DNA from 2 places in the Micromonospora profundi genome. Region 2 is predicted to be linked to the other one. Evidence: predicted binding sites of a transcription regulator. Region 2 holds the regulator's gene; the other holds the start of a gene.
The links. The regulator HrcA, encoded in region 2, represses chaperone genes, less so after heat shock. The targets are predictions, from matches to a motif close to GGTTNGCACNCTCNNNNNGAGNGTGCNAACC.
Positions count from the first base shown of each region.

Region 1: groL (chaperonin GroEL) is a predicted target of HrcA. The motif match lies at 4,757-4,787, and genes of this name have one in related genera.

Region 1 covers NZ_JAATJK010000001.1:6,459,562-6,469,616, reverse strand. The annotation lists gene F4558_RS28955 (S8 family serine peptidase) at 1-1,468, shown strand, start outside; gene F4558_RS28950 (GNAT family N-acetyltransferase) at 1,605-2,543, shown strand; gene F4558_RS28945 (hypothetical protein) at 2,631-2,870, shown strand; gene groL (chaperonin GroEL) at 2,941-4,563, opposite strand; gene F4558_RS31335 (hypothetical protein) at 4,835-6,112, opposite strand; gene F4558_RS28930 (cold-shock protein) at 6,241-6,444, opposite strand; gene F4558_RS28925 (GNAT family N-acetyltransferase) at 6,804-7,334, shown strand; gene paaN (phenylacetic acid degradation protein PaaN) at 7,496-9,169, opposite strand; gene F4558_RS28915 (GNAT family N-acetyltransferase) at 9,220-10,055, opposite strand, start outside.
Region 2 covers NZ_JAATJK010000001.1:500,558-510,612, forward strand. The annotation lists gene F4558_RS02350 (ABC transporter permease) at 1-154, shown strand, start outside; gene F4558_RS02355 (phytanoyl-CoA dioxygenase family protein) at 276-1,178, opposite strand; gene F4558_RS02360 (hypothetical protein) at 1,400-2,254, opposite strand; gene F4558_RS02365 (enoyl-CoA hydratase family protein) at 2,384-3,169, opposite strand; gene hemW (radical SAM family heme chaperone HemW) at 3,189-4,412, shown strand; gene F4558_RS02375 (DUF4870 domain-containing protein) at 4,514-5,197, opposite strand; gene hrcA (heat-inducible transcriptional repressor HrcA) at 5,409-6,431, shown strand; gene dnaJ (molecular chaperone DnaJ) at 6,505-7,650, shown strand; gene F4558_RS02390 (16S rRNA (uracil(1498)-N(3))-methyltransferase) at 7,652-8,386, shown strand; gene F4558_RS02395 (SDR family NAD(P)-dependent oxidoreductase) at 8,455-9,216, opposite strand; gene F4558_RS02400 (histidine triad nucleotide-binding protein) at 9,279-9,638, shown strand; gene F4558_RS02405 (serine hydrolase domain-containing protein) at 9,635-10,055, shown strand, end outside.

The DNA of each region.
Region 1 (10,055 bases), 6.0 Mb from region 2:
CGCTGGTGCCGGGCTCGCCGTCGCGGTCCTGGTCGCCATCGGGTACGCGGTGCTGCTCGCCCGGCCGAAGGCACGCACCCCGAGCCGCCGGGTCGCGGCGGTGGCAGCCGTGGTGCTGCTGGTGACGGCGGTCGTCGTGGACGTCGGCCCCGGCCAGCCCGGCCTGCACGGCGAGCGGCTGCTCGTGGTCCTGCGCGAGCAGGCCGACCTGAGCGACCTGCCGGCCGCCACGCCTGGGAGGGCCGGGCGGGACGCGCGGGCGGTGGAGGTCTACCGGCGGCTGGTGGCCACCGCCGAGCGGACCCAGGCCGACCTGCGCCGCGACGTCAACCGGCTACGACTCGACCCCGTCTCGTACTACCTGGTGAACGCCGTGGAGGTGGACGGCGGCCCGTTCGTGCGGGCCTGGCTGGCCCGGCGGCCCGAGGTGGCCCGTGTACTGGTCAGCCAACAACTGCGACCGCTGCCCGCCCCGGCGGGACAGACCCGGGGCACCGCACCGGCGCCCACCGGCCCGGAGTGGAACATCAGGCAGATCGGCGCCGACAAGGTCTGGTCGCAGCTCGGGGTGACCGGCTCGGGCATCGTGGTGGGCAGCTCCGATTCCGGCGTGGACGGTGGCCATCCGGCGCTGCGAGCCGGGTTCCGTGGCGGGGACGACTCCTGGTACGACCCGTGGAACGGCACCCGCACCCCCACCGACAAGGGCGGGCACGGCACCCACACGACCGGTAGCGCTGTGGGACGGGCCGGCGTCGGGGTGGCCCCGGACGCGCAGTGGGTCGGCTGCGTCAACCTGGACCGTAACCTGGGTAGCCCCGGGCACTACCTGGACTGCCTCCAGTTCATGCTGGCCCCCTTCCCGGCCGGCGGCGATCCGTTCACCGACGGCCGTCCGGAACGCGCACCGCAGGTGCTTACCAACTCGTGGGGCTGCCCGCCCATCGAAGGCTGCGACCCGGCTGCGCTGCTGCCGGCCGCCACGGCGCTCGATGCCGCAGGCATCTTCGTGGTCGCCGCAGCTGGCAACACCGGCCCGTGGTGCGCGTCGATCGACGACCCGCCCGCGCCGTACGCGAGCGTGCTGACCGTGGGTGCTGTCGACGCGCAGGGGCGGGTGGCCGAGTTCTCCTCGCGCGGACCGGTTCCGGGCGGCGACGGCAAGCCGGATGTGGTGGCGCCGGGGGTGGGTGTGGTGTCGGCAATGCCCGGCGGCGGCTACGCGGCGCTGGACGGCACGTCGATGGCGACCCCGCAGGTCGCGGGAGTGGTCGCGCTCATGTGGTCGGCGAACCCGGCGCTGGTCGGTGACCTGCCCCGGACCCGGCAGATCCTGCGCGACACTGCCACACCGGTGACGGCGACCTACCGTTCCGGCAACCCGGCCGACGCCTGCGGCGGCGCGGCCAACGTTACGGGCGCGGGGCAGGTCGATGCCTTCGCTGCTGTCCGCGCCGCCCAGCCCTAAGGAAGGGCACCTTATTAACGCCTGGTGTATAGGAAGGGGCCCTTCCTAACGCGGCGGGCGGGAACGCGGCGGGGCGGGGCGGGAAGGCGGCGGGCGGGAACGCGGCACGACGCGCGGTGATCTAGGGTCGGCCACCATGACCGCCGAGATCGTCGTCACCGAGCTGACTCCCGACCTGGCTCCCAGCGTGGTACGCCTCTGCGCACAGGCTCTCGACCTGGCGGAGGACGCCACCGAGGCGGCAGCCATCGTGGACGTGCTGTGGCCCCGGGCCGCCACAGCCGGCCGGCCGGTGGTCGGGCTGGGCGCGTACCAGGGTGCTGACCTGGTCGGCGTGCTGCTCTGCTCGGTGTCGTCGAGCGACCCGTCCCTCGGGCACGTCGACCTGGTGGCCGTGCTGCCGGAGCAGCGTCGCCGAGGTGTCGGTCGCGCGCTCCTGAGGCGGGCCGAGCGGGTGCTCGCCGAACGCGGCGCGACCGAGGTGCTGCTTGCCGGCAACCCGCCGTACTACGCGTGGCCGGGCATCGACGTCCGCTACACGCCGGCGATCTGTGCCGCCCTCGCGCTGGGCTACCGGCAGGACCGGACCGCCTGGAACATGACGGCCGACCTGTCGTACGACGGTTCGCCGGCACTGCGGTCCACCGAGGCGGCGGAGCGGCGGCTTGCCGAGCAGGGCGTCACCGTACGCCGGGCGGAGCCGGCGGACCTGCCGGCGCTGACCGAGTTCGCCCGGTCCACCTTCGGCGGCACGTGGGACGGCGAGTTGGCAGGGTCGGTGGGTCGCGAGGGCGCCGGTTGCCACATTGCGGAGCGGGACGGCGAGGTGCTCGGTTTCGCCGCGTACGGGTCGTCCCGTCCGAGTTGGTTCGGGCCGATGGGCACCGCGCCGGCTGCTGCGGGTTCGGGCATCGGCGGGGTGCTGCTGCGGCGTTGCCTGCGTGACCAGCGGGCGGCAGGGCTGGACCGGGCGCAGATCGGCTGGGTGGGGCCGGTGCCGTTCTACTCGGGCAGCGCGGGTGCCCGGATCGAGCGGGTCTTCTTCCTGTACCGGCGGACACTCGATGTCGGTTAAAGGGCGAACAGGATATAGATCCATATAACGCGATTCGCCCGCATCGGTGATCGACACCCCCTACCGTTTCGGTAAGAGGAGGCAGCCATGACCACGGATGATGACCAGACCGAGGACGGCCCGCCGATCACCTGGAAGCCTGTCGCCGAACTGCCCGGCCAACTGCCGTTCGACAGGCTCGACTACGGCGACGCCGAACAACTGGCCGAGATGGCCACCGACGACCCGGCGGCGGAGTCGCACGAGATGGTGGACGCGCCGATCCAGCTGCCTCCGCCGTACGACCAGGCGAAGAAGCGGCGCAACCAGCGGCCACTGCCCACCTGACGACAAGGGCCAAACGACGAACGGGGCGGACCGCGTCAGCGGCCCACCCCGTTCGGTGTCGGGACTGGACTCAGAAGTCCATCTCTCCGCCACCCGGGCCAGCCGGGGCAGCCGGGTTCTTCTCCGGCTTGTCCGCGACGACGGCCTCGGTGGTGAGGAAGAGCGCCGCGATGGAGGCGGCGTTCTGCAGCGCCGAGCGCGTCACCTTGGCCGGGTCGATGATGCCCGCGGCCAGCAGGTCGACGTACTCGCCGTTGGCGGCGTTGAGTCCGTGACCCGCTTCGAGGTTACGGACCTTCTCCACCACGACGCCGCCCTCGAGGCCGGCGTTGACGGCGATCTGCCGCAGCGGGGCGTCCAGCGCGACCTTGACGATGTTGGCACCGGTCGCCTCGTCGCCGACCAGGTCCAGCTTGTCGAAGGCGGTCTTGCCGGCCTGCACCAGCGCGACGCCACCACCCGGGACGATGCCCTCCTCGACGGCCGCCTTCGCGTTGCGAACGGCGTCCTCGATGCGGTGCTTGCGCTCCTTGAGCTCGACCTCGGTGGCCGCGCCGACCTTGATCACCGCGACGCCACCGGCCAGCTTGGCCAGCCGCTCCTGCAGCTTCTCACGGTCGTAGTCGGAGTCGCTCTTGTCGATCTCGGCCCGGATCTGGTTGACCCGACCCTGGATCTGCTCGGCGTCACCGGCACCGTCGACGATCGTGGTCTCGTCCTTGGTCACCACGACCTTGCGGGCGCGGCCCAGCATGTCGAGGCCGACGGCGTCGAGCTTGAGGCCAACCTCCTCGCTGATGACCTGACCACCGGTGAGGATGGCGATGTCGGCGAGCATGGCCTTGCGGCGGTCACCGAAGCCCGGCGCCTTGACGGCGACCGACTTGAAGGTGCCCCGGACCTTGTTGACGACAAGGGTGGCCAGGGCCTCGCCCTCGATGTCCTCGGCGATGATCAGCAGCGACTTGCCCGACTGCATGACCTTCTCGAGGATCGGGAGCAGGTCCTTGACCGACGAGATCTTGCTGTTGACGATCAGGAGGTAGGGGTCGTCGAAGACGGCCTCCATGCGCTCCGGGTCGGTCATGAAGTAGGCCGAGATGTAGCCCTTGTCGAAGCGCATGCCCTCGGTGAGCTCAAGCTCCAGCCCGAAGGTGTTGCTCTCCTCGACGGTGATGACGCCTTCCTTGCCGACCTTGTCCATCGCCTCGGCGATGATCTCGCCGACGGTGCTGTCACCGGCGGAGATGGAGGCGGTGGAGGCGATCTGCTCCTTGGTCTCGACGTCCTTGGCGAGCTTGGACAGCTCCTCCGAGACGCTCGCGACAGCAGCCTCGATGCCCCGCTTCAGGGCCATCGGGTTGGCGCCAGCGGCCACGTTGCGCAGACCCTCGCGAACCAGAGCCTGGGCCAGGACGGTCGCCGTCGTCGTGCCGTCACCGGCAACGTCGTCGGTCTTCTTGGCGACCTCCTTGACCAGCTCGGCGCCGATCTTCTCGTACGGGTCCTCGAGCTCGATCTCCTTGGCGATGCTCACACCATCGTTGGTGATGGTGGGGGCACCCCACTTCTTCTCGAGCACCACGTTGCGGCCCTTCGGGCCGAGGGTCACCTTTACGGCGTCGGCGAGCTGGTTCATGCCTCGCTCGAGGCCGCGGCGAGCCTCTTCGTCGAACGCGATCATCTTGGCCATACGGCGTTGTCCTCCTGGACACTCACGGGCCACCCGAGATTGTGCCCCGGATGGGCCGCCTGGTGTACGCACCTTGGGACGTCGCCACCTGGCGACGACGACGTCCTTCGGCCGGGCCGGATAGCCCGCGACGACCGGCCATGTGCCGCCCCGGTGTCTCCACACCGGTGCAACCTGGCCCCACCGTCCCGACCATTGGCACTCACAGTGTGCGAGTGCCAATGCCTTTTTTAGCACTCTCACCTGCCGAGTGCAAGCACGATGGGGCCGCTCAGCCGAGTTCCGCGGCCAGTCCGGCGCTGTTCACCGGCCCCTCATGGGCCCGCTGCTCGGTGTACGTGACCAGCAGGCCGACCAGCTGGACGAGGTAGGCCGGCAGGGCCAGGACCGAGGTGACCGCGATCACGACCACCACGCCCACTGCGGAGCCCGGCGACCCGAATGGATCCGTACCGAAGGGGGCGGTGCCCACCGACTCCAGGGCACCGGAGATCAAGCTGACGACGAGCACCACGCCGCCCACCAGCGCCACCCGGCCGAGCATCATCCCGAACCGGTCGTGGAACATCCGGAACGACCGGCCGATCGGGTTCTGCCGTTCGAAGAGGTAGACCGGGCCGGCCATGCTCAGCGCAAACGCCAGATAGATGCCCGGCAGTAGGCAGAGACAGAGACCCACACCGACGAGCAGGCCCATCACCAGCGTCCAGCCCCACAGACCGAGCGCCCGGCGTACGCCGTACCCCAGCGCCGCGTCGAGGCTGGCCGGCCTGCCGGCGGCCTGCTGGGTGATCACCCAACTGCCTGCGGCCCACCCGATGGCCTGCACCGCACCGATAAGCAGGCTGCCGACGATCAGCACCACGGCGAAGGTCAACAGCTCTGTACCGAAGTTGTCCGGCAGCCCGGCAGCCGGGTCAGGGGGCTGCGTGTCCCACCCGGCTGACGGGTCCAGGGCCAGCGAGATGATCGCCAGGGCGGCTGCGGGCAGCACCTGGGTGAGCAGCAGAATCGGCACCAACTGCCGCCAGCCCCGCCGCAGCCCGCCGTTGAACCGTTGAAGCCAGCCCGGAAGACCGGCACCCGGTGGCGTGACCAGCGGGTCGTTGGGGTCGATGCCGGGTGGGTACCAGCCGACCTGCGGCCCCGGATACCAGTACTGGCCGCCGTAGGGACCAGCGCCGGGCGGGTAGCCGCCGGTGGGCGGGAAGACCCAGCCCTGCGGGGGTGGACCAGCCTGCGGACCCCAGCCGGCCTGCGGGTCACCCCAGCCCTGCGGCGGCGGACCGGCCTGCGGACCCCCGCCCGCCTGCGGGGCACCCCAGCCCGCCGGCTGACCCCACCCACCCTGCGGGGCACCCCACCCTGGCGGCGGGCCGGCGGGCAGCTGACCTGCCGGTTGGCCCCAGCCACCCTGGGCGGCGTCCCACCCGGGCTGCTGACCGGGGTACGCGCCGGATGTGGGCGTCGCACCGGGCTGGAGCGGATCGGACGGACCCGGCTCCCCCGGCCCGATGGGCGGGTTGGGCGGGGGCGGCTGGTCAGTCATGAACCCTCCTCAGCATTGGCTGGAACGGTTCACGATCTTCCAGGGTGGGCTTCGTCGGCGCAGCCCCGACCCGCCGACGACCGGGCATGATTCAGCGCCCGGCCGGGCGGATGGGTGCGGGGCTGCGCTCAGGCGACGACGCGCACGTGCTCGGCCTGCGGACCCTTCTGACCCTGGGCGATCTCGAACTCCACCCGCTGACCGTCGTCCAGCGCCTTGTAGCCGTCCATCTCGATCGCGGAGAAGTGGACGAACACGTCCTGACCGCCGTCGACGGCAATGAAGCCGTAGCCCTTTTCGGCGTTGAACCACTTCACGGTGCCCTGTGCCACGGTGCACTTCCTCACTCTGCGCGGCGTTGCCTGGCCCCGGCGCACGGCAGGGCCGGACGCCTCCGGCCCACCGCTTCAGCGATCGACGACGGCCGCTGAAGGGGGTGACCGAAATCGCACGCTACACGAGGAGTGACGGCCGCGCACGACCACAAATCGGGCATATTCCTGACCCTTCCCTCAGCACGCCTGACGGTGGCGACAACCCCCGCTTGATTTACGCCCGTCGTTGCGCAGGTGGCCGCTGCCGGCCCTGATCAACCACCGCGGGATGCGCGTGGGCCTGCCGAGGATCCGGGTGGGAACGGGTCAGGCGCGGTCCGGAAAACGGCTTCTGCCCCTGTGGTAGGCATGCAGACATGACCACCGACACCGACTCGGCCGCCGTTCGACAGGCGAAGATCCGTCGGGTCCGGCCGGAGGATGCCGGCCGGATGCGGGCCCTGCGCCTGGAGATGCTCGCCGACGCGCCGTTGGCCTTCCTGGAGACCCTGGCGGAAGCGGCGGCCCGGCCGCACGCCGAGTACGCGGCCCGGATCGCGTACACCTCGATCGGGTCCGACACCGCGCAGTTCGTCGCCGATCCCGGAGGTCGGCTGGTCGGGCACGCCGGTGGCACTGTGGCGCCGCGCGAGGCCGACCTGACAGTGATCTACGCGGTCTATGTCACGCCGACCTGGCGGGGCAGCGGCCTGCTCGGTGATCTGATCGACGAGGTGGCGGCCTGGTCGCTGGCCTGCGGCCGGCCGGAGTTGATGCTTGAGGTGGTGGTCGGCAACGACCGTGCCTGTCGCGCCTATCAGCGGCTGGGCTTCAAGGACACCGGGGTACGCGTGCCCCACCCCACGATCCCGGCCCTGACCGAACTACAGATGCGCCGCCCCGCCTGATCCCACTGCAAAACCGCGTGCTGATCTGATCCACCCCAAGCCCGCAGGCTTCGACAAGCGTGCCCACAAAGGGTTTCCGGGGCAGCCCGACCCGCGCAGGGATCAAGCCTGACCGCCCGGAGCGGGTCGGGCTGCCCCGGAAACCCCAACCGCAACCACAATCAGACGTGACGCCGCGACTGCACCACCCGGAACCGGTTGGCGACATAAGCCCCGTCGGTCAGCGCCGAGTTGGCCGCCGCGTTCGCCCCGCTGCCGTGGAAGTCGGAGAACGCCGCGGACTGGTTCACGAAAACCCCACCGGTCAGGTTGCAGGACAGGTGCACCCCGACGTCGACGGCCACCGCCTCGGCGGCGTCCAGCACTGCTTCGTCGGTCGAGTAGACCGCCGCCGTGAGCGCGCCCTTCTCGCCGACGGTCCGGCGCATCAGCTCCAGGCTGTGCGCCGTGGAGTCGGTCGCGATGGCGAACGAGATGGGCCCGAACCACTCCCGGCCGTAGGTGTCCGCGTCGTCCGCGGCCAGCTTCACGATCGTCGGGGTACGCACCACGGCGTCGGCGTACGACGGGTGCGCGACGGCCCGCGACTCCAGGATGGGCTCGCCGACCTTTGTCACCTCGGCCAGCCGCTCCAGCACGCCGTCGTTGACGATGGCGCCGGTCAGCTCGACGCCCCGCGCCGGGTCGGCGGTGAGCTTGCCGACCGCCGCGGCGATGCCGCCGGCCACCTCGTCGAAGCTCTTGTGGCCCTGGTCGGTCTCGATGCCACCGGCCGGGATGAGGATGTTCTGCGAGGTGGTGCACATCTGGCCGCTGTAGAGGGTCAGCGTGAAGCCGAGGTTGCGGCACATGCCGGCGAAGTCGTCGGTGGAGTCGATCACCACCGTGTTCAGCCCGGCCTTCTCGGTGTAGACCGACGCCTGCCGGGCGTGCGTCTCCAGCCAGTCGCCGTACTCAGTGGACCCGGTGAAGTCGACGATCTTCATGGACCGGTGCAGGGCCAGGTCGCTGGCTAGCTTTTCGCCGGGCGCCTCGGCGGCCAGCAGGATCAGGTTCGGGTCGAAGCCGGCCTCGGCGAGCACCTCCCGGGCGTACTTCACTGTGACGGCCAGGGGCAGCACCGCGCGCGGGTGCGGCTTGACGATCACCGGGTTGCCGGTGACGAGCGAGGCGAACAGCCCGGGGTACGAGTTCCACGTCGGGAAGGTGTTGCAGCCGATCACCAGCGCCACTCCACGGGGCACCACGTGGAAGGTCTTCGTCATCCGCAGCGGGTCGCCCTTGCCCGCGGGCTTCTCCCAACCGGCCGTCTGCGGGTGCCGGGTCATCTCGGCGTACGCGTACGCCAGCGACTCCAGCGCCCGGTCCAGCGCGTGCGCGCCGCCGGCCTGGAAGGCCATCACGAACGCCTGCCCGCTGGTGAACTGCACAGCGTTGGCAAGCTCGAAGATGTGCTTGTGCAACCGGTCGAGGATCTCCAGGCAGACGCCCACCCGGGCCTGCGGGCCGGCGTCACGCCAGGCCGGCAGCGCCGTCGAGGCAGCCCTGATCAGCTCGTCGGTGCCGGCGTGCGGGTAGCGCACGGCCAACTCCACACCGAACGGGCTCGCCTCGGTGGCGATCCGCCGGCCCGTGCCGGGCTGGTCGAGGGGGAAGTCCCCACCGAGGTACGCCTCGAAGGCGGCCTTGCCGTCGGCGGCGGCGGTCTCGCCGTACACCCGGGGGCTTGGGGATTCTGGGTACGCGGACCAGTAGCCCCGCTCCGTGATCGCGGTCAGCGCACGGTTGAGGGTGTCGGCGTGCCTGTCGTACAGGGGATGCGGGGTCTCCGTCATGCCGCCATCATGCCTGAGGACCCCGCGCGAGCAGTAGCGCCGATCGCCCGTCAGAGGGTGAGCTGCCAGTTGTTCCAGGAGTCCACCGGGCGGAAGCCGAGCCGCTCGTTGATCGCCACCATGTAACTGTTGCTTGCCGCGTTGAAGGTGTCGACGACGCGTACCGCCGGCTCGTGGGTGAGCAGGTGATGCAGATTTTCGATCTTGGCGAGCAGACCGAGCCGGTGCCCACGGTGAGCGGGGTCGACGATGGTGATCTGCTGGAAGGCGTGCCAGTCTGCGCTGGCGCCCACGTCGAGCAGGGTCCAGGCGACAAGCCGACCGGACGCCTCGTGTCGCATCCCGAGGTGGTAGCGCCGCCGGCCCCTGGCCTCCAACGCCCGGTCGGTGCCCCGGATGCGTTCGGCGTCGACCTGCTCCGGCTCCCACTGCACGTCGCCCATTGGCGCGTCGATGAGCAGTCGGCCGTCCAGATAGGCGATGTCCGCCAGGTACTCCGTCGGGGTCGCACCCTGCCAGGTGACGGACTGATAGCCCTCGGCCATGGTGTGGGCCTCGGCGAGCGCAGCGCGCAGCGCGACCCGGTCGATGCTGTCGATGTCGAGTCGGCGACGCACGTCGACAAGCGCGGCCTGGGCTCCTATCGTGGCGGCGAACGCGTCACCCGCCACTGATCGGGGCGGCCCGTCGGGCATCGTGGAGACGGTCATCCCGACCACCCGCTTGCGTCCGTGCTCGCGCAGCAGGCGTACCCCGTACTCGTGCAGTGCCCGGCCGACGCCGCGACGCCGCAGCTCGGGATGCACCGTCAGCTCGACTGTCGCGTTGTCGGTGTTGTCGAGCTGGGGCAGGTCCAGTTGCAGGTAGCCGGCCGGTACGCCGTCCA
Region 2 (10,055 bases):
CTTCACATACGTCGCCGACGCCATCTCCGCGGAACTCGGCAGCGGCGCCGTCCACCTGCTCCCACCGGCGGCGGGCGCTCTCCTGCTCATCGCGTACGCGGTGGTCGCCGCGGCGATCGCCGTGCTGCTCCCGCTGCGCCGGGACGTCAGCTGACCGTCCCCGGGACGACACGCCGATGAGAACAGGATGACGGGGTGGACCCCTGGTGGCCCGGAGGCGGATACGGAACAGCCTCCCGCCGCGATGGCGGGAGGCCGTTCTCAGCCGCGGGTGATCAGCGGAGCCAGGGGACGCTGCGGTCGAGCAGACCGCGCTCCTTGAGCTCCTTGCGCAGCGGGATCTCGTCGTCGACGTACCCGTCCCAGTTGATGCCCCAGTAGTTGGCGGTGTGGGTGCCCTCGCCGATCAGCTGGCGCTGCACGGGCGTGCGGTTCTGGTACCACTCGCCGTTCACGTCGGGGTGCAGCTCGTCAAGCGGACGGATCCACCGGTAGGTGTAGCCGACGAACAGCATCTTGCGCGTGATTGTCGACAGGTTCGTCGACCGCGAGTGCCACTGCCGGCGGTCGAAGATGAAGGCGTCGCCCGGGTTGGCGGTGATCTCCACCGTGCCCTCCGGGTCGGGGTTGTGCACGCTCAGGTCCTTGGGCCGGTCCAGCGAGTTCCACAGGTGGCTGCCCGGGATGACCTTGGTGGCGCCGCGACCGGTCTCGGAGAGGTCGGAGAGCACGTACGCGACCTTGAGCGAGAACATCGGCCGGGGCAGGTTCGGGTCCATCGTCTCCGGGTCGGAGTTCTGGCGGTACCCGTCCTGGTGCCAACCCCAGTACGGCTTCTCCGGCTCGGCGGCCGGCGGGGTGACGTCCAGGTGGTTGTGGTGGGTGTAGATGTTCCAGCCGGCCAGCCCCCACATGTACGGGAAGGCGATCGGGTGGGTGAGCAGCTCACCGAAAAGCTCGTCGCGCTCCAGGAAGCCCAGCAGGTGCAGGGTGCCGTCCTTCTTGGTGGTGCCCTTGGCCTGCTCCTCCGCGTAGACGCGGTCGACCGCCGCCTCCAGCGCCGCCCGGTGGTCCTCCGTCAGGACGTTGCGCAGCAGGAGGAACCCCTGCTCATGGAACTCCTTGCGGTCAGTGTCGCTGATCGGTTCGTAGCCGGTCCGGTCGCCGTAATCGAACACCGCGTCGTACCCCTCCCCATGAGGTGAATCTGTTTCTGGCACAGGCCGCCGATCGTAACGCGGGTGTCCCGGCGGTGGGAGGGCGAGCGACGGGAAGTGCACCGGCGCCCGGACGGCTTGCAGCGAGGTGGGTGCCGAGAGTCACATTGGCGTTGCCGGCAGCAGGTATTGCGGGGATTTGCCCGATTGTGCGGTCACTGCCGGTAAAGAGATCCGGGAACTCACCCCTCGGTGAACACCTCGGCCACGACCTGACCGGTCGGGCCCTGCTCGCCGGACGTCCGACCCCAGGTGCCGTTGCGGGCCGTCCACTCCTGGTCGCCGAAGCGGACCCGCTTCACGCCGTGGTCCTGGGCGTGCGACACCAGCCAGTGCGCGTACCGCCAGCCGTCACGCTGGTCGCCCGCCGTCACCGTCAGCCCGATCTGGTCCGCCGGGTCGGTGCCCGACACACCCCAGTCCAACACCAGGTTGCGGGTCAGCTGCGCGGCCGCCGCCGCGCCGAACATCACCGGGGTACGCCCGACAGTGCAGGCCACCGCGCTCGTGACGTCGCCGAGCAGCGCCTTGCTGAGCACCTCGGACTCATCGGCCCACTTCTGGTACGCCTCGGGAAACGCCGAGCGCTGCACCCGCTGGGCGGCGTCGGTGACCCGCATCTCCTCCCAGCCGCGCACCTTCTTCAGCGCCGCGTAGAAACGGTTCGCCGCGTAGCGCTGGTCCCGGATCTGCGCCGGAGTGCCCCAACCCTGGCTCGGGCGCTGCTGGAACAGGCCCACCGAGTCGCGGTCACCGTCGGCGAGGTTGCGCAGCCCCGACTCCTGGTACGCGGTTGCCAGCGCGACCACCACGGCCCGCTCGGGCATCCCGCGCTGGGCGCCGATCGCCGCGATCGTCGCCGCGTTGGCCATCTGGTCGGCGTCAAGCACGACCCGGCCGTCGGCCTGGACCGTGCAGGTCCGGCCCGCCAGCGGCAGCCGCAGTCGATCCCCGGCCTGCCGGACCACGACCCAGATCGCGATCACGGCGACGAGGATGAGCACCACACCACCCGACACGGCTGCCCGAGTCCGCACTCACACCCCCAGATTCGACAGTCCGACAAGCGTACGTCCCCGTTGACGCCGTCCGGGCCGTCCGACCGGTTCCCGCCCCGGAGCGGAGAACGTCGAAGTGACGTTCCCCGCGTTCACCAGGACAAACCGCTACTCGGCGGCCGGCACCCAGGCGGCGTCCCGCTTCTCCCGGAAGGCCATGATCCCCTCGCGTCCCTCGTCGGAGAGGAAGAAGCCCGTCGACAGGGCGGAGAGGCGGGCCAGCTCGTCGCGCAGCTCGGCGGTGCCCGGCCGGCGCAGCAGGTCCTTCGCCCCGGCCAGCGCCCGGGGCGCGCCGCGCACGAGCGAGTCGCAGTACCGGGCCACCGAGGCGTCCAGATCGTCGGCCGGCACGGCAGCCGTGACCAGGCCGATCTCGGCGGCCCGCCGGCCGTCGAAGGTGTCGCCGGTCAGGTACAGCTCGGCGGCGGCACGCGGGTGCAGCCGGGGCAGCACAGTCGCCGAGATCACCGCAGGGATCACGCCGATCCGTACCTCGGTGAAGGCGAATGTCGCCTCCTCGGCGCACACCGCCAGGTCGGCGGCCGCGATCAGACCCAGCCCGCCCGCCCGGGCCGGACCGGAGACCTTTGCCAGCACCGGCTTCGGGCACTCCCACAGGGCGGTGAGCACGTCGCCGAGCATCGCCGCGGGCACCGTCCCACTGGCGTACGCCATGGCGGTCTCCTTGAGATCCGCCCCGGAGCAGAAGACCGGCCCGGTGTGGTCGAGCACGATCACCCGAACCGTGTCGTCCGCGACCGCGTCGGCCAGGCCGGTCAGCAACTGGGTCATCAGAGCTGTGGAGAGCGCGTTGCGGTTGTGCGGACTGTCGAGGGTGAGGGTGGTCACCCCACGGGCCGTGGCGACACGCACGAGGACGTCGGGAGAGGTCATGCCGGGCACACTAGTGGCCATGCCCGGCGTCCTTCCAGATGGTGAGACCGTCCCCGTCGACGGATCTCTGCCCGCCACCGCCACCAGCGCTGTCGGTGCGCGCGGTTTCGGCGTGTACGTGCACGTCCCGTTCTGCGCCAGCCGCTGCGGCTACTGCGACTTCAACACGTACACGGCCGCCGAACTGGGCGGAGGGGCCAGCCGCGAGGGGTACGCCGACACTGTGCTCGCCGAGTTGGCGCTCGCCGCCCGGGTGCTCGGCGACAGCCCGCCGCCCCGGGTCGACACGGTCTTCGTCGGCGGCGGCACACCAACCTTGCTGCCCGCCGACGACCTGGCCCGCATCCTGGACGGCATCGACCGCACCTGGGGGCTGGCCGCCGACGTCGAGGTGACCACCGAGGCCAACCCGGAATCGGTCACCCCGGAATCGTTGAAGCTGCTGCGCAACGCCGGCTACACCCGGATCTCGCTGGGCATGCAGTCCGCCTCCCCGGGCGTGCTGGCGATCCTGGACCGCAAACACAGCGCCGGCCGGGCCACGGCCGCAGCCCTGGAGGCGCGTGACGCCGGTTTCGAGCACGTCAACCTGGACCTGATCTACGGCACGCCGGGGGAGCGGGCCGAGGACTTCGCCGCCTCGCTGGAGCAGGTCGTGGCCGCCGGGGTGGACCACGTCAGCGCGTACGCCCTGATCGTGGAGGACGGCACCCGACTGGCCGCGCGGATGCGGCGCGGCGAGCTGGCGTACCCCAGTGACGACGTGGCAGCGGACCGCTACCTGGCCGCGGAGGCTGCCCTCGACGCGGCCGGCCTGTCCTGGTACGAGGTGTCCAACTGGGCCCGCACCGACGACGCCCGGTGCCGGCACAACCTGCTGTACTGGACCGGCGCGGACTGGTGGGGGCTCGGCCCCGGAGCGCACAGTCACGTCGGCGGAGTGCGCTGGTGGAACGTGAAGCACCCCACGACGTACGCCCAGCGGTTGGCCGCCGGCGAGTCACCCGGCCTGGCCCGTGAGGTGCTCACCGCCGACGAGGCGCACATGGAGGACGTGATGCTGCGGCTGCGGCTGGCAAGCGGCCTGCCGCTGGCGGTGCTCGACGCCGCAGGCCGGGCCGGCGCCGACCGTGCGCTTGCCGACGGACTGCTGACCGCCGACGACTACGCGGCCGGTCGGGCGGTGCTCACCCTGCGCGGCCGGTTGCTCGCCGACGCCGTGGTCCGTGACCTGCTGCCCTGAAAGAACCGACGCGCTGCCCCGGCCGGCGCGCTGCCCTGGCCGACGCGCTGCCCCGGCCGGCGACGGTGCGCCGGACCGGCCGGGGGAGCGGCCGGTCCGGATCACTTGATGAAGTTGGCCGACATCGGGTAGCGGTAGGACGCGCCCTCGTTGGCCTTCATGCCGGCGATGATCCCGAACAGGATCTGGATCACCACTACCGCGATGCTGGGCAGGAAGAGCAGGCACCAGCTCACGAATAGCAGCACGAACGCGATGATCGACCAGAGGATCTGGAAGTTGAGCGCGGCCAGGGCCTGCGCCCGTACGGTCGGCGACTGGTTGCCGCGGACCAGGTAGGCGATGAGCGGGGCCACGAAGCCCAGCGGACCGAAGCTGATCAGCGCGCCGGCGGCACCGCCGAAGTGCGCGACAAGCGACCAGGTCTTGTCCTCGTTGTTGGCGTAGCCGCCGCCGGGGGCGCCGTATGCGCCGCCCGTCGGATAGCCGCCGGTGGGGCCACCCGGCGGGTAGCCACCGGGCGGGGGATAGTCGCCACCTGGGGGATAGTCGCCGGGCGGGGGATACCCACCCGGCGGAGGGTAGCCACCTGACGGCGGTTGGTCACCGGTGGGCGGCGGATAACCGCCGGCCGGGGGATAGCCGCCCGAGCCAGGTGCCCCGGACAGTGGTGCGGTGGGCGGCTCGGCCGAGTAGGGCGAGCCGGGGGCCGCCGGCGGGGAGGTCGGCTCCGGCGGATAGCCGCCAGGGTCTCCCGCGCCGGGTGGGCGAGGTGGTTCAGTCATGGTGTCACGGTAGGGGTGGCGGGCAACGCCGCACCAGAGCGACACCGCCGAGCCGACAGGCTGAACGGCCAACGGGGTACGAACAGCGACGCCCTTGATCATCGCGTCGGCGGGCGCGCCGACGTAGACTGGCACTCGTTACAGTCGAGTGCCAGGCGGCCCACCGGCCCCGTTCGGGTCGGTGGCCGACGTGCGACAGGAGGTGCGGAGGATGGGTCTGGACGACCGGAAGCTCGCCGTGCTCCGCGCCATCGTCGAGGACTACGTCTCCACGCAGGAGCCGGTCGGCAGCAAGGCGCTGGTCGAGCGTCACCAGCTCGGTGTCTCCCCGGCCACGGTCCGCAACGACATGGCCGTGCTGGAGGAAGAGGGCTACATCCGGCAGCCGCACACCAGCGCCGGGCGGGTGCCCACCGACCGTGGCTACCGGCTGTTCGTCGACAGGCTGTCCCGCGTCAAGCCGCTCAGCCCGGCCGAGCGCCGGGCCATCGAGCGGTTCCTTGTGGGCGCTGTCGACCTCGATGACGTGGTGCACCGCACAGTCCGGCTGCTCGCCCAGCTGACCCGCCAGGTGGCCGTCGTGCAGTACCCGAGCCTGGCCCGCTCCTCGGTGCGGCACCTCGAACTGGTGCCGATCTCCACCACCCGGCTGATGCTCGTCATGATCGCCGACACCGGCCGTGTCGAGCAGCGGCTCGTGGAGCTGCCCGGTCCGGTGCCCGCCGACGACGTCACCGACCTGCGCCGGATGATCAACGAAAAGCTCGCCGGTGAGCGGCTGTCCGACACCCCGCCGCTGGTGCAGGCGCTGGTCGAGGAGGTGCCGGCCGAACTGCGTCCGGCCATGGCCACCCTCGCCTCCGTCCTGCTGGAGACGCTCGTCGAGCGGCACGAGGAACGCATCGCGCTTGCCGGCACCGCAAACCTCACCCGGGGCGGCCTGCTCGACTTCCAGGGCTCCCTGAGGCCGATCCTCGAAGCCCTGGAAGAGGAGGTCGTGCTGCTCAAGCTCATCGGCGAGACCGAGCCGAGCACGACCCGGGTGCTGATCGGCGACGAGAACGAGTTCGACAACCTGCGCGCCGCCTCGGTGGTGAGCACGGGATACGGCCCGGGCAGCACAATCGTCGGCGGCCTCGGGGTGCTGGGGCCGACCCGGATGGACTACCCCGGCACCATCGCCACGGTGCGCGCCGTGGCACGCTACGTGGGCGAGCTGCTGGCCCAGAACTGACAAGTCAGGGCCGACGGCCGGCTGCGGCCGCCGGTCGGCGCAACGCGAGACGAACATGAGGACACGGAACGCAGTGGCCAGGGACTACTACGGCATCCTCGGTGTCAGCCGGGAAGCCTCCGATGACGAGATCAAGCGCGCCTACCGCAAGTTGGCGCGCCAGTTCCACCCGGACGTCAATCCGGACCCGGAGGCTCAGGAGAAGTTCAAGGACATCAACGCCGCGTACGAGGTCCTCTCGGACGACCGCAAGCGGCAGATCGTCGACCTGGGTGGCGACCCGCTCGCCCCGGGCGGCGGTGGCGCCGGCGGTCCGGGTGGCCCGGGCGGGGCCGGCCCGTTCGTCGGATTCCAGGACATCATGGACGCGTTCTTCGGCGGCGCGGCGGGCGGTGCCCGTGGCCCCCGCCCACGGACCCGTCCGGGCTCCGACGCGATCCTGCGACTCGAACTGGACCTGCACGAGACGGCGTTCGGCGTCGAGGCCCCGATCACCGTCGACACGGCTGTGCTCTGCACCACCTGCTCGGGCGCCGGCACGGCAGCCGGCACCCACCTGGCCACCTGCGAGGCGTGCGCCGGTCGGGGCGAGGTGCAGTCGGTGCAGCGCACCTTCCTCGGCCAGGTGGTCTCCGCCCGGCCGTGCACCGTCTGCCAGGGCTACGGCACCACGATCCCGCACCCCTGCCCCACCTGCGCCGGCGACGGCCGGGTGCGTACCCGACGCTCGCTGACCGTCAAGATCCCGGCCGGCGTCGAGGACGGCATGCGGATTCGCCTCGCCCAGCAGGGTGAGGTCGGCCCCGGCGGTGGCACCGCCGGTGACCTCTACGTCGAGATCCACGAGCGGCCACACGACGTCTACTCGCGCAAGGGTGACGACCTGCACTGCCGGGTCACCGTGCCGATGACCGCCGCCGCCCTGGGCACCCGCCTCACCATCAAGACCCTCGACAGCGAGGAGACCGTCGACGTCAAGGCCGGCACCCAGCCGGCCAGCACGCTGCGGTTGCGCGCCCGTGGTGTGCCGCACCTGCGCGGCACCGGCCGGGGCGACCTGTACGTGCACCTCGACGTCCGGACGCCGACCAAGCTCGACCCGGACCAGGAGCGGATGCTGCGCGACTTCGCCAAGACCCGGGGTGAGGAGGTCGCCGAGCTGACCAAGCAGGGCGGCTTCTTCTCCCGGATGCGCGACGCGTTCAACGGGCACGCCTGAGGTGTCCGCACCGCTGTTCCTGGTCGACGCGCTGCCCACCGGCGACGCGCTGATCCTGGACGGCCCGGAGGGGCACCACGCCGCCACAGTGCAGCGGCTGCGCGTCGGCGAGGAGTTGCTGCTCGCCGACGGTCGAGGCGGCACGGCCGCCGCCGTGGTCACCGCCGTCGGCAGGGGCGTCCTGGAGGTCGCCGTCACCTCCCGGGGGTACGCGGACGCGCCCGTACCCCGGCTGGTGACAGTGCAGGGCATCGCCAAGGGCGACCGGGGTGAGCTGGCAGTGCAGGCGATGACCGAGGTCGGTGTGGACGAGATCGTGCCCTGGGCGGCGTCCCGTTCGGTGACCCAGTGGCGTGGCGACCGGGGCGTACGCGCCCGGGAGAAGTGGGTGGCCACCGCGCGGGAGGCAGCCAAGCAGGCACGCCGGCCCTGGTTGCCGGTCGTGGCCGGGGCGCCGGACGAGTCCACGGCGACGGTGGCCCGCCGGATCGCCGGTGCCGCCGCCGGGTTCGTCCTGCACGAGGAGGCCGAGGAACGGCTCACCACCGCCGACCTGCCCAGCGTCGGGGAGATCGTGCTTGTCGTCGGCCCGGAAGGCGGCATCGATTCCGCCGAGCTGACAGCGTTCCGGGCAGCCGGCGGCCGACCGGTACGGCTAGGTGCGGAGGTGCTGCGCACCTCCACCGCGGGCGTGGCCGCGCTCAGTGTGCTCGCCACACGCCTCGGCCGCTGGTAGCCCGACCTTCACACCCGGCGGGCAGCAGGTGGAGTAGCTCGGCGCCTGCCGGTCAGTGGCCGGGTTGGTCAGCTGCGCAGGTAGGACGCGCCGTTGAGGTCGATGATGGTGCCCGAGGCCCACTCCGCCTCCGGCGACGCCAGCCAGTGCACGGCCGCGGCGATCTCCTCCGGCCGGGCCACCCGGTCGAACGGGCTCTGCGCCCGGATCGCCGCGCCGCTCTCGCCGCGAAGGTGCTCGGTGGTCATGTCGGTCGCCACGAAACCCGGCGCGACGGTGGCGACGGCGATCCCGTACGGCGCGAGCGCCACGGCGAGGGACTGACCCAGCGCGTTCAGCCCTGCCTTGCTGGCACCGTACGCCGGCTGGTGCGGCTCGCCCCGGAACGCGCCCCGCGACGACACGTTGACGATCCGACCGCCGCGCTCGCGCATGTGCTGGGCGGCGCACCAGGTGACGTTGCCGGCGCCTGTCAGGTTGGTCTCCAGCACCTGCCGCCAGCGCCGCTGCCACTCCTCGTAGGAGGTGCCGAAGATCGGGTGCGGGTCGTCCCGGTCGCCGTACATCCCGGCGTTGTTGACCAGGACGTCCAGCCCGCCGAGCTGCTCGGCGGCCCGGTCGACCATGGCCCGGACGGCGTCCGGGTCGGTGAGGTCCGCGCGGACCACCACGTGCCCCGTACCCGGTAGTTGCGCGCGCAGTTCCTCGGCCGCGGCGGCGGAGTCGCGGTGGTGGATCGCCACCCGGTCGCCGCCGGCCGCGAACGCCGTCGCCACCGCCCTGCCGATGCCACGCGAAGAACCGGTCACCAGTACCGCCCGAGCCGTCATGGCGGCCATCCTGCCCCAGGAGCCCCGTGTGCCCCGAGCGGCCCCTTCCTTACACTGCCCCGATGGGATCCGACTGCCTGTTCTGCCGCATCGTCGCCGGGGAGATCCCGGCCACAGTGGTCCGGGAAACCGCCACGACGCTCGCCTTCCGTGACATCGATCCGAAGGCGCCGGTGCACGTACTCGTCATTCCGAAGGAGCACTACGCCGACGTCGCCACCCTGGGGCAGGGCGACCCCGGGCTGGCCGGTGAGGTGCTGGCCACGGCCGCCGCGGTGGCCGAGGACGAGGGCCTGCTCGGCGACGGATTCCGGCTGATGTTCAACACCGGGACGTACGGCGGGCAGGAGGTGTTCCACGTGCACGCGCACCTGCTCGGCGGTGCGCCGCTCGGCCCGATGCTCGCGCGGAGCCTGGCGTGACATCCGGCCCCGGCGCGCACGACCGGTTGGACCGGCTGGTCCGGCGGGTGCAGGCCGATGCCCGGGTGCCTGCGGTGTCGGCCGCGCTGCACAGGGTCGACCGGCCGCTGTGGACCCGCACCGTCGGCGGCACCGGCACCGACAGCGCGCTGGGGCCGCGTACCCAGTTCCGGATCGGCTCGGTCACCAAGACCTTCACGGCGGTGCTCACCCTCCAGTGCCGCGACGACGGCCTGCTCGACCTGGATGATCCGGTCGGTCGGCACCTGGAGCTGCCCGCGCACGGTGAGCTGACCGTACGACGGCTGCTGTCGCACACCGGTGGCCTGCAACGTGAGCCGTTCGGTGACGTCTGGGACACCTTGGCCGCACCCGACGCGGAGCGGCTGGTGGCCGAGCTGGCCCGGGCCGAGCGTG